DNA from 3 places in the Cronobacter condimenti 1330 genome. Region 2 is predicted to be linked to each of the others. Evidence: predicted binding sites of a transcription regulator. Region 2 holds the regulator's gene; each other region holds the start of a gene.

Region 1 (5,685 bases), 1.9 Mb from region 2:
TCATGGATCGTTTTAACAACCGCGGGCGGGAATATGCTTACACCTGCATACCGAAAGCGCTTTTCCCTGTCCTTTTTAAAACTGTAAAAAACCAGCCATTACGGCTGGTTTTTATCTGGGGATATCCACGCTGGTGTGGCTTGCGGCTTATTTCTTCGTGTTCACCACCTGCCCTATTCCCGCGCCCTGTAGCGTTACGTCAGGGTCTGCGAAGAAATCGATATTGAAATATGTATCGTCGGTGAGCAGTTCAATGCGGTGCCATTTCTGCGGCGGGCTGATGCCGAATTGCCCGGCCTCGATAACCACCTCCATATCCGGCTCTTTCGCCTCGCCATCAGGGAAACCGTAATATTTCACCGCGCCCTGCATTACGGACAGCCGGCCATATACGCCCGTTTTGGTGTTGTGGTGGGTAAAAAGCGCCGCGGGCGCGGTCGCCTTATTCCAGAACGGCGTGGCGCGGGTATGGATAAAATGTTGTGGAATACGCATCGTCAGTCTCCTCAAATCTCTTCTGCCGCCGCCGGGGCGGCGCGTTTCAACGCTATACTTACTGTCAGTCATTCATCAACCGCGAGGACGAAATGCAACGAGAAAACGTAATCTCCCGTAGCCTCGCCTCGGTCGGCTATGACTGGGACAGCCGTGTGCTGGAAATCGCCTTTCGAAGCGGCGCGGTCTATCACTACCTGAACGTGCCGGAGCAGGTTTACCTCGCGCTGGGTCGCGCCCTCTCAAAAGGGCGCTATTTCCGCAAATCCATTAAAGACCGCTTTCCTTATCAGCGCGTCGGGTAAGGGTTAATTTCCACCCGCATTCAGTTCTTTAAGCAGCCCAAACGCCTGCTTCATATGATCCTCGCTCACCACAAACGCCCGCAGTACGCCCTCCTCATCTCTGCCACGCGCGATGACACCGCCCGGACCAACGCGCATCTCCCAGTCCAGCCCGCGATTGGCGGTATCCCCCGCAAGATGCAGCGGCATTAGCGGCGTTTTCACTTTAACGAGCATCGCGGGCAGCGTCAGGCTTTGGGCTGCGCCACTCAGGTTTTTTGCAAGCGTCATGGCGCACAACTGCGCCGGTTGCAGGAATGGCAGCAGGCGTCCGCGGATCTCGGCGCAATCGCCGAGGGCATAAATAGCCGGATGACTGGTGGAAAGCCTGTCATCCACCACGATCCCGCGCCGGGTTGCCAGTCCTGCGCTGTGTGCAAGCGTCAGGTCAGGGCGCAGACCAATGGCGCAGACGACCGCATCAACGCACTCCTGATGCCCGTCGGATAACGTCGCGACCAGCGAATCGTGATGACGTGCGAGCGACGCAAGCCCGGTGCTGAGCCGCAGCGTCACGCCATGTTGCGCGAGTACCGTTTGCAGGCGCGCGCTAATTTCCGGCACCAGCACGGTCGAAAGCAGGCTCGTGCTGGTATCGACCAGCGTCACCTTTTTACCGGCGCGATTGAGATCCATCGCAAGCTCGGTGCCGATAAGCCCGCCTCCCAGCAGCAGCACGCGTTTCGCGTCGCGCAGCGCCGCCTCACACTGGCGATACTCCTGCTGGCTATTGAGCGTAAACATCAGCTCGCTGCCGCTCACCGGCGGCAAGACAGCCTGTGCGCCGGTGGCAAGCACCAGATGTTGCCAGGCAAAGCGTCCGGCGCTGGTTTCTACAGTGCGTGTCGCGACGTCAATACCTGTAACCTGCGTGTGCGGGTGTAGCAGTAAATGATTTTGCTCTGCCCAGTCGCCTGCCGTCTGGCGTGTCAGGTCGTCGGCGCGCTGCGCGTTAGTGAAGACATGACTGAGGTCGGGCTTGTTGTACTCATCGCCACTGTCTGAGGCGATAAGCCGGATCGGGCGCGTTTTATCCTGCTGGCGCAGGTTGCGCACCAGCTGGCGGGCGGCAAAACCCGCGCCGATGATAATCAGTTCCTCGCTCATCGTTCAGCCCTCACAGACTTCAAAGACCGATTTGCCGATCCCGCATTCCGGGCAGAGGAAGCTTTCCGGCACGGCATCCCACGGCGTGCCCGGGGCGACATCCTGATTCGGCTCACCCTTCGCCGGGTCGTAGACCCACTGGCAGACGGTGCAGATCATGCACTGCCCTACTGGCTCACCGGGCTCCTGAAAAGCCACGCCGCTCTCTGGGGCGATCGCCTGGGCGCTAACAGGCAGTGGCGAGAGCGCCCACTGACGTGCGATGTCGCGGCCATGCTCGCGGCAGAGTTCCAGCGCGTCGAGATCCGGGCGCCATTTGGCCTTCAGGCTTAGCGACATCTCAAACCCCGCATCCTGCAGGCGGGTCGAGAGCCGGTCTACCGCGCCCCCGCTCCACCCATGGGAGCCAAACGCGCTGGCGCGCTTGTTACGAAAACGCAGCCCGGTCATCTCTTCCACCAGACCTGCGATTTTCGGCATCATAACGTTGTTCATGGTTGAAGTGCCCACCAGCACGCCTTTCGAGCGGAACACGTTGGTGAGAATTTCGTTTTTATCGCTGCGCGCCACATTGAAGATTTTCACCGCCACGCGAGGATCAATTTCCGCGATGCCCTGGGCGATGGCATCCGCCATCAGGCGGGTGTTGTTGGACATGGTGTCATAGAAAATCGTGATGCGATCTTCCTGGTAATCCGCCGCCCACTTCAGATACAGCTCAACGATTTGCGTCGGGTTGTCGCGCCATACCACGCCATGTGACGTGGCAATCATATCGACTGGCAGGTTAAAGCCGAGGATCTCGGTGATTTTCGGCGTCACCAGGCGGCTGAACGGCGTCAGAATATTCGCGTAGTAGCGCTGGCACTGCTCAAACAGCTCGGCCTGATCGACTTCGTCGTTAAAGAGGTGTTCGTCGCAATAGTGCTGGCCAAAGGCGTCGTTACTGAAGAGCACCGCGTCGTCAGTCATATAGGTCATCATGCTGTCTGGCCAGTGGAGCATCGGGGTTTCAACGAAGATCAATTTTTTGCCATTGCCGATATCCAGCGTGTCGCCGGTTTTCACCACGTTGAAGTTCCATTCCGGGTGATGATGATGACCGTTGATAGAATCGATGCCGTTGGCGGTGCAGTAAATCGGCGTGTCCGGGATGCAGTTCATGAGTTCGGAGAGCGCGCCTGCGTGGTCTTCTTCGGCATGGTTGATAATGATGTAATCGATATCCGCCAGATCAATTTCGCTGCGCAGGTTATTCACGAAGTCGCGGCTGAATTTGTGGTCAACCGTATCGATCAGCACATTTTTCTCTTCACGGATGAGATAGCTGTTGTAACTGCTGCCTTTTAAGGTTTTGTACTCGGTGCCATGAAAATCACGCACTTCCCAGTCACGCTGGCCAACCCAAAAAATATTATTTTTAACATGAATGTTCATTGCACGGTTCCTCTGAAATAAATCGATATGCCAGAGGTATTGCAGTTAGCGTGCCAACTTTTAACCTACTGATTATTCATGGTTTATATTTTATAGATTGTCATAATGACTATTATCCATTATTGTTAATTTGACACTCCATTGTGGAATTGACACCATGACGCTCTCTGCCCAGTCTCTCGCCGCACTGGCCATCGACATGCAAAACGGTCTGCCTGGACGCGACCGTTTTACCCGTATGATTGACAGCATCCACCGCCTGCTGCGCTGCGACGCCACCGCCCTGCTCCGCTACGAAAACCGCCAGTTTCGCCCGCTCGCCACGGCCGGTCTCGCGCCAGATGTGATGGGCCGTCGTTTTAGCCTGGCGGCGCATCCGCGTCTGGAGGCTATCGCGCGGGCGGGCGACGTCGTGCGCTTTCCCGCCGACAGCGACCTGCCCGATCCGTACGACGGGCTTATCCCGGAGCGTCAGGAGCTGCACGTCCACGCCTGTGTCGGCATGCCGCTCTTCTCCGGACAGACGCTCATCGGCGCGCTGACGCTTGATGGGATGAACGCGACGCAGTTTGACGCCTACAGCGATGACGAACTGCGTGGGGTGGCAAGCCTTGCAGGCAGCGCGCTGCACAACGCTTTGCTGGTAGAACAACTGGAGAAAACCGCCGCGCCCGTGAGCCGCCTGCCGCCTGGCGTGGAGCCGGACGAGCGTCTGGAAATGATTGGCGACTCCGCGCCGATGCAGCAGCTTAAAAAAGAGATAAGCCTGGTCGCGCCGTCAGATCTTAATGTGCTGGTACTTGGCGAAACGGGCGTCGGCAAAGAGCTGGTGGCGCGCGAGCTGCATGCGCAATCTGCCCGTGTGGCGAACCCGCTGGTGTACGTTAACTGCGCCGCGCTGCCGGAAAGCGTGGCGGAAAGCGAACTGTTCGGCCACGTTAAGGGCGCGTTTACCGGCGCCATTCACGACCGGCGCGGTAAATTTGAACTGGCGGATAACGGCACGCTGTTTCTTGATGAAGTGGGCGAGCTGCCGCTGACGCTCCAGGCAAAACTGCTGCGCGCACTGCAATATGGCGACATCCAGCGCGTCGGCGAAGATAAACTGCTGCGAGTGGATGTGCGTATTGTCGCCGCCACCAACCGCGATCTGCGCGACGCGGTAGCACAGGGCGACTTTCGCGCCGATCTTTACCATCGTCTGAGCGTTTTTCCGCTCCATGTGCCGCCGCTTCGCGAACGCGGTGACGATATCCTGCTGCTGGCGGGATTTTTCTGTGAAAAATGCCGGCTGAAATTTGGCCTGAACCGCGTCGCACTCAGCCCGCAGGCGAGCGCATGGCTGATGGCGCAGCGCTGGTCGGGCAATATCCGCGAACTGGAACATGCTCTCTACCGGGCGATTATCGTAGCGCAGGCCGAGAGCCGCGGCCCTGAATTACTGCTGCTGGCGCACCACTTCGCGCCAGGCCGTAGCGCGCCTGCGCCACTTGAGGTTGCCGCCGCCGCGCCGCCGGTCGAAAATTTGCAGCACGCCACGCGTCAGTTTCAGCGCGACTATATTCAGCGCGCCCTGCAAATTGCCGGCAATAACTGGGCGGCATGCGCGCGTCTGCTGGAGATGGACCCTGGCAACCTGCACCGGCTCGCGCGCAAGCTGGGCCTGAAATGACCCGCAAGGCTGGCGTTTTGCGGCCTTGCTCTGTACCATCGCCCGTCCCTGCCGCCCAAAAAGGCGGCGTCTGATAATAAAACACCTGCAAATACTCATGTCTGATACTCAAAATGCGGCTCGGGCTATCCCTGAGCTTTCTGTAACGCATGTGCTGCGCACACCGCGGCTGTTAATGCGTGAAACGCTGGCGGGCATCCTGACGGCGCTTGCGCTGATCCCGGAAGTTATCTCGTTTTCCGTGATAGCGGGCGTCGACCCGAAAGTGAGCCTGGTGGCGTCTATCGTGCTGTGTTTCAGTATGTCGATTCTGGGCGGTCGCCCGGCGATGGTTACGGCGGCGGCAGGTTCGGTGGCGCTGGTCATCGGCCCAATGGTGCATCAGCACGGCGTCGGCTACATTCTGCCGGCGCTCATCCTCGGCGGGATAATTCAGATCCTGTTCGGGCTGTTCGGTCTCGCACGCATGATGCGCTACATCCCCCGCTCAGTAATGACCGGTTTTGTAAACGCGCTCGGCATCCTGATATTTATGGCGCAGGTGCCGCATGTGTGGGGACAAAGCCAGATGGTCTGGCTGCTCTTCGCCGCCACGCTCGCCATTGTGCTGCTGCTGCCGCGCGTGACCAA
Region 2 (5,685 bases):
CGTGGTGACTCAGGGCACGATTAAAATCAATGCCGATAAAGTTGTCGTGACGCGCCCCGCTGGCGAAAAAGGCAAAGAAGTCATTGACGGTTATGGCAAACCGGCCACGTTTTATCAGATGCAGGATAACGGCAAACCGGTGAAAGGCCATGCCTCTACGATGCACTATGAACTGCAAAATGATTTTGTGGTGCTGACCGGTGATGCCTACCTTGAGCAGCTCGACAGCAATATCAAGGGCGACAAAATCACCTATCTCGTCAAAGAGCAGAAGATGCAGGCATTCAGCGAGAAAGGTAAACGTGTGACCACCGTACTGGTGCCGTCGCAGCTGCAAAATAAAGACGGCGCCGCTCAGGCACCGAACCAGAACAAGAGCAACTAACCCCTTATGGCAACACTCATTGCGAAAAACCTGGCGAAAGCCTACAAAGGCCGCCGCGTAGTGGAAGATGTCAGCCTGACGGTAAATTCGGGCGAGATAGTCGGCCTGCTTGGCCCGAACGGCGCGGGCAAAACCACCACCTTTTACATGGTGGTAGGCATCGTGCAGCGTGACGCTGGTAACATCATCATTGATGAAGACGATATCAGCCTGCTGCCGTTACACGCGCGTGCGCGCCGTGGTATCGGCTACCTGCCGCAGGAAGCGTCGATTTTCCGCCGCCTGAGCGTTTACGACAACCTGATGGCCGTGCTGCAAATCCGGGACGATCTCAGCACTGAACAGCGTGAAGACCGCGCCAAAGAGCTGATGGAAGAGTTTCATATCGACCACCTGCGCGACAGCCTTGGCCAATCGCTCTCCGGCGGTGAACGTCGTCGTGTGGAAATCGCCCGCGCGCTGGCGGCTAACCCGAAATTTATTCTGCTTGATGAACCGTTCGCGGGTGTCGACCCGATTTCGGTTATCGACATCAAACGCATCATTGAACATCTGCGTGACAGCGGCCTCGGCGTGCTGATCACCGACCATAACGTGCGTGAAACGCTCGCCGTGTGCGAACGCGCTTATATCGTCAGTCAGGGCCATCTGATCGCCCACGGCACGCCTGACGACATCCTTCAGGATGAACAGGTTAAGCGCGTATATCTTGGGGAAGAGTTCAGACTCTGATAGGGTAGAGCAACAGGCGGAAACGGCGCGCCACCTTGCGCGCCGCGCCGCAACAGGTCTTATTTGACGTTTACACCTGAGGATTTTTGCTCTGAATATGAAGCAAGGTTTGCAACTAAGGCTTAGCCAACAGCTCGCCATGACGCCGCAGTTGCAGCAGGCCATCCGCTTGTTGCAATTGTCTACGCTGGAGCTCCAGCAGGAGCTGCAACAGGCGCTGGAAAGTAATCCCCTGCTTGAGCAAACCGACATTCACGACGAAATTGCCACTCAGGAAACACGCGACAGCGAAGGGCTGGATACCGCCGAAGCGCTGGAGCAAAAAGAGATGCCGGACGAGCTGCCGCTTGATGCGAGCTGGGACGAGATCTATACCGCGGGAACGCCGTCAGGCACCGGCGCCGACTACATCGACGACGAGCTTCCCGTCTATCAGGGCGAAACCACGCAAAGTCTTCAGGATTACCTGATGTGGCAGGTGCAGCTGACCCCTTTTACGGACACCGATCGCGCAATCGCTACGGCGATTGTCGACGCGGTAGATGATACGGGTTACCTCACCGTCTCAGTGCAGGATATTCTCGACGGCATGGGCGACAGCGATGGCGACATCGGCCCAGAAGAAATAGAAGCCGTCCTCAAGCGCGTACAGCGTTTCGACCCTGTTGGCGTCGCGGCTCGCGATCTGCGCGACTGCCTGTTAATCCAGCTGTCACAATTCAGCGCCGAAACACCCTTCCTTGCGCAGGCGCGCCAGATTGTCAGCGATCATCTCGATCTGTTAGCTAATCACGATTTCCGCAGTCTGATGCGTGTTACGCGGCTGAAAGAAGAGGTGCTGAAAGAGGCGGTGAATCTGATCCAGTCGCTCGATCCGCGCCCCGGGCAGTCGATCCAGACTGGCGAGCCGGAATACGTCATTCCCGACGTGCTGGTGCGCAAGCATAACGAACGCTGGAGCGTCGAGCTTAATTCCGACAGCATTCCGCGCCTCAAAATCAATCAGCAGTACGCCGCGATGTCTAACAGCACGCGCAATGAATCAGATAACCAGTTCATCCGCAGCAACCTGCAAGAAGCAAAATGGCTTATCAAAAGCCTGGAGAGCCGTAACGACACGCTGCTGCGCGTCAGCCGTTGTATCGTCGAACAGCAACAGGCGTTCTTCGAGCAGGGCGAAGAGTATATGAAGCCGATGGTGCTCGCCGATATCGCCCAGGCGGTAGAAATGCACGAATCCACCATCTCCCGCGTCACCACGCAAAAATATCTGCACAGCCCGCGCGGCATTTTCGAATTAAAGTATTTCTTCTCAAGCCACGTAAACACCGAGGGCGGCGGCGAAGCCTCGTCTACGGCTATTCGCGCGCTGGTGAAGAAGTTGATTGCAGCGGAAAACCCCGCGAAACCCCTAAGCGACAGCAAGCTGACGTCTATGCTGTCAGAACAAGGGATCATGGTGGCCCGCCGTACCGTTGCGAAGTATCGAGAGTCTTTATCCATACCGCCGTCAAATCAGCGCAAACAGCTGGTCTGACCCAACCGATAAGGAAGACACTATGCAGCTCAACATCACAGGACATAACGTCGAAATCACTGAATCGCTGCGCGAGTTCGTCACGACCAAGTTCGCCAAGCTGGAACAGTATTTCGAAAGGATTAATCAGGTCTATATTGTGCTGAAGGTGGAAAAGGTGACGCAAGTCGCCGACGCCACCCTGCATGTGAACGGCGGGGAGCTGCATGCCAGTTCGGAAGGCCAGGATATGTACGCCGCCATCGACGGTTTGATTGATAAACTGACGCGGCAGCTCACTAAACACAAAGATAAACTGAAACAACATTAATTGTCCGGGCGTTTCGCTGGGACACCGACGGCTCGCGGCCCGTACGACGAGCCGTCGCACCAGAAAACGCTTAGGTGAAATTATGATGAATAATGATTCCGCTCTGCCATTGAGCAATGTTTTAAACCAGGAATGCACCCGCAGCGGCGTACACTGCCAGAGCAAAAAGCGCGCCCTGGAAATTATCAGCGAGCTGGCGGCAAAACAGCTCAGCCTGTCGCCGCAGGTCGTATTTGAAGCGATCCTTACCCGTGAGCGGATGGGGAGTACCGGGATTGGTAACGGCATCGCCATTCCGCACGGCAAACTGGAAGAGGACACGCTGCGCGCCGTAGGTGTTTTCGTACAGCTCGAAACGCCGATTCCTTTTGACGCTATTGATAACCAGCCCGTAGATTTACTCTTCGCGCTGCTGGTGCCGGCAGATCAAACTAAAACGCATCTGCATACGCTGTCGCTGGTGGCGAAAAGGCTGGCGGACAAAACGATTTGCCGTCGTCTGCGCGCCGCGCAAACCGATGAAGAGCTCTATCAGATAATCACTGAAACCAGTGAAGAGAGTGAATGACCGTGCTGAAAGGCACAATCCAGGAAGCACCGGTTAGCCGGTCTGAAGTGTGGAGAAACAGCAGATGGTTCTGATGATCGTCAGTGGGCGTTCAGGGTCAGGGAAATCAGTCGCCCTGCGCGCGCTGGAAGATATGGGGTTCTACTGCGTCGATAACCTGCCCGTTGTGTTGCTGCCTGACCTGGCGCGCACGCTGTCAGACCGGCAGATATCCGCGGCAGTCAGTATTGATGTGCGCAATATGCCAGAATCCCCGGAGGTATTTGAACAGGCGATGAATAGCCTGCCTGATGCGTTTTCTCCGCAACTGTTGTTCCTCGACGCCGATCGCAATACGCTGATTCGCCGCTACAGCGACACGCGTCGTCTGCATCCGCTCTCCAGTAAAAACCTGTCGCTGGAAAGCGCCATCGATGAAGAAAACGATCTCCTGGAGCCGCTGCGATCGCGCGCGGATCTCATCGTCGACACCTCGGAAATGTCAGTGCATGAACTGGCGGAAATGCTGCGCACGCGGCTGCTCGGCAAACGAGAGCGTGAACTGACGATGGTGTTTGAATCCTTCGGCTTTAAACACGGCATCCCTATCGATGCTGATTATGTTTTTGATGTGCGCTTTCTGCCAAACCCGCACTGGGACCCGAAACTGCGTCCAATGACGGGTCTTGATAGGCCCGTAGCCGCATTCCTCGACCGTCACACCGAAGTACACAACTTCATTTACCAGACGCGCAGCTACCTGGAACTGTGGCTGCCGATGCTCGAAACCAACAACCGTAGTTATCTGACCGTCGCTATCGGTTGCACCGGCGGTAAACACCGTTCTGTCTATATTGCCGAACAGCTGGCGGATTATTTCCGCTCGCGCGGCAAGAACGTTCAGTCCCGCCACCGCACGCTGGAAAAACGCAAATCATGACCGTAAAGCAGACCGTTGAAATCACCAATAAGCTCGGGATGCATGCCCGTCCGGCCATGAAACTGTTCGAACTCGTACAGAGCTTTGATGCCGAAGTGCTGTTGCGTAATGAGGCAGGCACCGAAGCGGAAGCCAGCAGCGTTATCGCCCTACTGATGCTGGATTCCGCACAGGGCGGTCATATTGAAATAGAAGCCAACGGACCGCAGGAAAAAGAAGCGCTGGCGGCTGTCATTGCGCTCTTTAACGCAGGCTTTGACGAAGAATAACGCCCTTCTCTCCTTCAGCGCAGCGCATGCTGCGCCATAAAGGACTCCCCGCCAAGCTGGCGCATCTGGCGCAAAATCCACTGCTGACGCGTACGCACGTAGCCTGACGGCGCGCTCACTTTAAAACGTATCGGGTTAGGCAAAACGGCCGCGAGCAATGCTGCTTCCGATGCGCTAAGGCGGCGGGCAGGCTTGTTGAAATACCGCTGCGAGGCCTCTTCCACGCCAAACACGCCCTCGCCGAATTCCGCGATATTCAGATAGACCGTCAGGATGCGGCGCTTGCTCCAGACGGTTTCGATGCCGAGCGTTAAACCGGCCTCCAGCCCTTTGCGCAGCCAGCTGCGACCATCCCACAGAAACAGGTTTTTGGCCGTTTGCTGAGACAGCGTGGACGCCCCGCGAATGCGGCTGCTGCGCTCATTATGGGAGACAGCTTTCTGTATAGCGGCCATATCAAAACCCCAGTGCTCCGGGAATTTCTGATCTTCAGCAGCGATAACCGCAAGCCCCATCCACGGCGAGATCTCATCCATGCTCACCCAGTCGGAATGTGCCACATAGCTGAAGTCACCGCTAAACCAGGCGGAAAACTGGCGCTCAACCATCACCGCTGAAAACGGCACCGGCATAAAACTGAACAGCAAAATGCCGGCAAGCCAGACGCCCGCCACGATAAGAAACGTCCGCAGCAGCAGACGCCGCAGGCGAGCAAACAGCGAACCACGCGCTTTACTCATGCGCACATCGCCACCAGCCGCGCTACCAGCTTTTCAATACCGGCCGCGGCTTCGTCGATGCTTTCTGCCAGCATATAAGCGGGGGTCGTCAGCACCTTGTTATCTTCATCCACCACAATATCGTCCACCGGACACGGCACATGTTCGCCACCCATCTCTTCCAGCAGTTCAGCAGTATCCACATCGGTGCCGATGGTCAGGCGCAAAGGCGCCGCGATAATTTTT
Region 3 (5,685 bases), 490 kb from region 2:
TTACGTCAGCTTATTTTTCTCTGGCCATGCGGGCTTGCGATCATTGCCGCCGTGACGATGGGCTTTTTTTATAAGCTCAATGAGCAGCGTTTCGCTTTTATTATTGAGGAAATTGCCTGGCGGAAAAAACATGCCGCCGGCGTTACGCATACTGACCCCGACCATAAAGCCTCAGCCGTCACGTTATAACGGCAACCCGGGCTCTCTTCCCCTTCGGTTTGCCGAAGGGGCGGCCTTTCTGTATCTGTTATAGGGAAATACTATGAAGAGAATCGCAACCGTACTGCTTTTTTCATCGGTTCCCGGCGGCGCTTTTGCCGGTGCCTATGTCGAAACTCGCGAGGCATATAACACCGCGTCCGAATTACATGAGGTGATCCTGCGCGCGGGTTATAACTTTGATGGCGGTGCCGGGCTGATGGCGACGAACGCTTATAACGTCGGCAAATGGGATGAGCTCAAGCACAGTTACAATGAAATCGAAGGCTGGTATCCGCTGTTTAAACCAACGGAAAACCTGACGTTCCAGCCCGGCGGGCTGATTAATGACAGTATCGACGGCTCAGGCGGCGCGGCGTATTTAGATACTAATTATAAATTTACGCCCTGGTTTAATCTGACGGTTCGCTATCGCTATAACCATAATAATTACGATACGCCGGACGTTAACGGCAGGATGGATAAAAACGACACGCACGAATTTGCTAATTACTGGAATATTAAAGTAACAGAGAAGCTGGCTTATACGTTCGAGCCGCATTTCTTTCAGCGGGTCAATGATTACCACAGTAAAAACGGGAAAGATCACCACTGGGAAATTACGCATGGATTTCGCTATAAGCTTGATCAGCACTGGCTGCCCTATGTCGAGCTACAGTGGCTGGACCGCTGGAATGATTATCACCGCGAGCAGTACCGTATTCGCTTAGGGCTACGGTATTCGTTCTAATAAAAAAGCCGCTGAATCTTCAGCGGCTTTTAAGTCATGCCGGGCGGCGCGAACGCTGACCCGGCTTACGGATATCCCGTATTACTCTTCTTTCGCACCGCGCATGGCACGTTTACGATCGTTTTCCGTCAGGTGACGTTTACGGATACGTACGGACAGCGGGGTTACTTCGACCAGTTCGTCGTCATCGATGAACTCGAGCGCCTGCTCCAGGGTCATCTTGATAGGCGGAACCAGAACCGTTGCTTCGTCCGTACCGGACGCACGCATGTTGGTCAGTTTCTTACCAGTCAGGCAGTTCACCGTCAGGTCGTTAGAACGGCTATGAATACCGATGATCTGGCCTTCATAAACTTCCGCACCGTGACCCAGGAACAGCTTGCCGCGATCCTGCAGACCGAACAGCGCGAACGCAACCGCTTTACCCTGACCGTTGGAGATCAGCACGCCGTTGTTACGCTGGCCGACTTCGCCCGGACGGATATCGTCGTAGTGGCTGAAGGTGGAGTACAGCAGACCCGTACCAGAAGTCATGGTCATGAACTCAGAACGGAAGCCAATCAGGCCACGGCTTGGGATCACGTAGTCGAGACGTACGCGGCCTTTGCCGTCCGGATTCATGTTTTTCAGGTCGCCTTTACGCTCGCCCAGTGCCTGCATGACAGAACCCTGATGCTGCTCTTCGACGTCCAGCGTTACGTTTTCGAACGGCTCTTGTTTACGGCCATCGATTTCACGGAAGATAACTTTCGGACGGGAAACCGCCAGTTCGAAACCTTCACGACGCATGTTCTCGATAAGAACAGACAGGTGCAGTTCGCCACGACCAGACACGCGGAACGCGTCAGCATCTTCGGTTTCTTCAACGCGCAGTGCCACGTTGTGCACCAGCTCTTTGTTCAGACGGTCAAGGATCTGACGAGAGGTAACGTATTTACCTTCTTTACCGCAGAACGGCGAGGTGTTGACGTTGAAGTACATAGAAACGGTCGGTTCGTCAACAGACAGCGCCGGCAGCGCTTCGACGTTCTGCGGGTCGCAGATGGTGTCGGAGATGTTCAGCTCGCCAAGACCGGTGATAGCAATGATATCGCCTGCTTCCGCCAGATCAGTCTCGATACGCTCCAGACCGAGGTGGCCCAGTACTTTACCGACTTTACCGTTACGCGTTTTGCCTTCGCTATCAATGATAGTGACCTGCTGGTTCGGCTTCACTTTACCGCGTTTGATGCGGCCGATGCCGATAACGCCAACATAGTTGTTGTAGTCGAGCTGGGAGATCTGCATCTGCAGCGGGCCGTCGAGATCGACGTCCGGTGCCGGTACATGGTCAACAATCGCCTGGTACAGCGGGGTCATGTCTTCCGCCATGTCAGAGTGATCCAGACCCGCGATACCGTTCAGCGCAGACGCGTAAACGATAGGGAAGTCCAGCTGCTCGTCGGTCGCGTCGAGGTTCACGAACAGGTCGAACACCTGATCCACAACCCAGTCAGGACGCGCGCCCGGACGGTCAACTTTGTTGATAACCACGATAGGTTTCAGGCCATGGGCAAATGCTTTCTTGGTCACGAAGCGCGTCTGCGGCATCGGGCCGTCAAAAGCATCAACCACCAGCAGCACGGAATCAACCATGGACATGACACGTTCAACTTCACCACCGAAGTCGGCGTGCCCAGGGGTATCAACGATGTTGATACGGTAATCATTCCATTTGATCGCGGTGTTTTTCGCGAGGATGGTAATCCCACGCTCTTTCTCCAAATCGTTGGAGTCCATCACGCGCTCTTGAGTTTCAGCACGTTCGTCGAACGTACCGGATTGCTGCAGCAGCTTGTCAACCAGGGTCGTTTTACCATGGTCAACGTGCGCAATGATGGCGATGTTACGCAATTTTTCGATCACAACTTTGCCTCAGGCATTAGAAATAGCGCGTTATTGTACACGTATTAATCGAAGGACTAAACAGGATCACAATCATCTGACGCAAACAAGTCTTGTCGCCAGGCTTTGTGATCGTTTTCACGCAGCGGTAAAAGGGCTATTAAACGTAAATTGCACCAACACAGTGCTTGTTTTTTACACACAGGCACTATATTGGTGCAATCTGTCCATCGTGGTGCAGCCCTTTTGCACTATGACGCGCATGATAGCGCCTTTTTGGGGGGATTTGAAAGTTGGCACAGATTTCGCTTTAAAGAATTCAGGGCGGCAACGCCAATTTTAATAAGTACTGAAGACCTCGTTACCACGACGACAATGACAAATCCGGGAGAGTTAAGTATGTCCGCTGAACACGTTCTGACGATGCTGAATGAACATGAAGTGAAGTTTGTGGATCTGCGCTTCACTGACACGAAAGGTAAAGAACAGCACGTCACCATCCCAGCCCACCAGGTGAACGCCGACTTCTTCGAAGAAGGTAAAATGTTCGATGGTTCCTCCATCGGTGGCTGGAAAGGCATCAATGAATCTGACATGGTGCTGATGCCGGACGCCTCCACCGCTGTCATTGACCCGTTCTACGAAGAACCGACCCTGATTATTCGTTGCGACATCCTTGAGCCGGGTACCATGCAGGGCTACGATCGCGACCCGCGTTCTATCGCCAAGCGTGCAGAAGAGTACCTGCGCTCCACCGGCATCGCTGACACCGTTCTGTTCGGGCCGGAACCTGAATTCTTCCTGTTTGACGATATCCGCTTCGGCAGCTCCATCTCCGGTTCTCATGTCGCCATTGACGACATCGAAGGCGCGTGGAACTCCTCCACCAAATACGAAGGCGGCAACAAAGGCCACCGTCCAGGCGTGAAAGGCGGTTACTTCCCGGTTCCGCCGGTGGATTCTTCTCAGGACATCCGTTCTGTCATGTGTCTGACCATGGAAGAGATGGGTCTGGTCGTTGAAGCGCACCACCACGAAGTCGCCACCGCCGGTCAGAACGAAGTGGCAACCCGCTTCAACACCATGACCAAAAAAGCGGACGAAATTCAGATCTACAAATATGTCGTGCATAACGTCGCACACCGTTTCGGTAAAACTGCGACCTTTATGCCAAAACCGATGTTCGGCGATAACGGCTCCGGTATGCACTGCCACATGTCCCTGTCCAAGAACGGTACCAACCTGTTCTCTGGTGACAAGTACGCAGGTCTGTCTGAGCAGGCGCTGTACTACATCGGCGGCGTCATCAAACACGCGAAAGCCATCAACGCCCTGTCTAACCCGACCACCAACTCCTACAAGCGTCTGGTGCCGGGCTACGAAGCGCCGGTAATGCTGGCCTACTCCGCGCGTAACCGCTCCGCGTCCATCCGTATTCCGGTGGTTGCGTCTCCGAAAGCGCGTCGTATCGAAGTGCGCTTCCCGGACCCGGCAGCTAACCCGTACCTGTGCTTCGCTGCTCTGCTGATGGCGGGTCTTGACGGTATTAAGAACAAGATCCACCCGGGCGAAGCGATGGACAAAAACCTGTATGACCTGCCGCCGGAAGAAGCGAAAGAGATCCCGCAGGTTGCCGGCTCTCTGGAAGAAGCCCTCCAGGCGCTGGATCAGGACCGTGAGTTCCTGACCGCAGGCGGCGTGTTCACTGACGATGCTATTGATGCTTACATCGCGCTGCGTATCGAAGAGAACGACCGCGTTCGCATGACGCCGCACCCGGTTGAGTTCGAACTGTACTACAGCGTTTAATTTTTTTTGAAGTTGATAGCCCACGGATTTCAGGTTGTCGCCACTGCGTGAAATCCGTCACTGTTTTTTTGTTGCCGTGGAAACTTTAGCCCATCTTCGGATGGGCTTTTTTCACCACCCGTAACTGGTTTTAACGCTTTTTTGGTCGTTAAAACGCTATACTGCACTAAAATGGTGCAAAACCTGGGGGACTGCTGGATGGCAACAGGCACGCTGCCCGATGCTGGGCAGATCCTTAACGCATTAATCAATAGCATTTTGCTGGTCGACGATGACCTGGCAGTGCATTACGCCAACCCGGCGGCGCAGCAGTTGCTCGCGCAAAGTTCACGTAAGCTTTACGGCACGCCTTTACCGGAGCTGCTGAGTTATTTTTCCCTTAATATCAGCCTGATGCAGGAAAGCCTGAACGCAGGCCAGGGATTTACCGATAACGAAGTGACGCTGGTGATCGACGGTCGCTCGCATATTCTTTCCCTGACGGCGCAACGTCTGCCGGAAGGCCTGATCCTGCTGGAAATGGCCCCGATGGATAATCAGCGACGTTTAAGCCAGGAACAACTCCAGCATGCCCAGCAAGTCGCCGCGCGCGATCTGGTGCGCGGCCTGGCGCATGAAATCAAAAACCCGCTCGGTGGTCTTCGCGGCGCAGCGCAGCTGCTCACCCGCGCGCTGCCCGATCCGTCGCTGACGGAGTACACCAAAGTCATCATTGAACAGGCCGATCGCCTGCGTAACCTGGTGGACCGCCTGTTAGGGCCGCAACAGCCGGGTATGCACGTCACCGAAAGTATTCATAAAGTGGCGGAACGCGTGGTGAAACTGGTGTCGATGGAGCTTCCCGACAACGTCCGGCTTTTGCGTGACTACGACCCCAGCCTGCCGGAATTCACGCACGACCCGGACCAGATAGAACAAGTGCTGCTGAATATCGTGCGTAACGCCCTCCAGGCGCTTGGCGACGAGGGCGGCGAGATTACCCTGCGCACCCGCACCGCGTTTCAGCTTACGCTGCACGGCGTGCGTTATCGCCTGGCGGCGCG

What was found. The regulator sigma-54, encoded in region 2, starts transcription at its own class of promoters, with help from an activator protein. The targets are predictions, from matches to a motif close to GTTGGCACANNTTTCGCTNT.
Region 1: a site for sigma-54 is predicted at 3,422-3,441, ahead of norV (anaerobic nitric oxide reductase flavorubredoxin). Genes of this name have one in related genera too.
Region 3: a site for sigma-54 is predicted at 3,126-3,145, ahead of glnA (glutamate--ammonia ligase). Genes of this name have one in related genera too.

Annotation. Positions count from the first base shown of each region.
Region 1 is NZ_CP012264.1:2,890,225-2,895,909, forward strand. It holds gene AFK62_RS13170 (DUF1971 domain-containing protein) at 148-495, opposite strand; gene AFK62_RS13175 (KTSC domain-containing protein) at 588-800, shown strand; gene norW (NADH:flavorubredoxin reductase NorW) at 804-1,946, opposite strand; gene norV (anaerobic nitric oxide reductase flavorubredoxin) at 1,950-3,383, opposite strand; gene norR (nitric oxide reductase transcriptional regulator NorR) at 3,541-5,055, shown strand; gene AFK62_RS13195 (SulP family inorganic anion transporter) at 5,153-5,685, shown strand, end outside.
Region 2 is NZ_CP012264.1:451,792-457,476, reverse strand. It holds gene lptA (lipopolysaccharide ABC transporter substrate-binding protein LptA) at 1-385, shown strand, start outside; gene lptB (LPS export ABC transporter ATP-binding protein) at 392-1,117, shown strand; gene rpoN (RNA polymerase factor sigma-54) at 1,215-2,654, shown strand; gene hpf (ribosome hibernation promoting factor) at 2,677-2,964, shown strand; gene ptsN (PTS IIA-like nitrogen regulatory protein PtsN) at 3,047-3,532, shown strand; gene rapZ (RNase adapter RapZ) at 3,597-4,451, shown strand; gene npr (PTS phosphocarrier protein NPr) at 4,448-4,720, shown strand; gene mtgA (monofunctional biosynthetic peptidoglycan transglycosylase) at 4,735-5,460, opposite strand; gene elbB (isoprenoid biosynthesis glyoxalase ElbB) at 5,457-5,685, opposite strand, start outside.
Region 3 is NZ_CP012264.1:4,308,154-4,313,838, forward strand. It holds gene AFK62_RS19795 (MFS transporter) at 1-189, shown strand, start outside; gene ompL (porin OmpL) at 263-949, shown strand; gene typA (ribosome-dependent GTPase TypA) at 1,031-2,854, opposite strand; gene glnA (glutamate--ammonia ligase) at 3,233-4,642, shown strand; gene glnL (nitrogen regulation protein NR(II)) at 4,841-5,685, shown strand, end outside.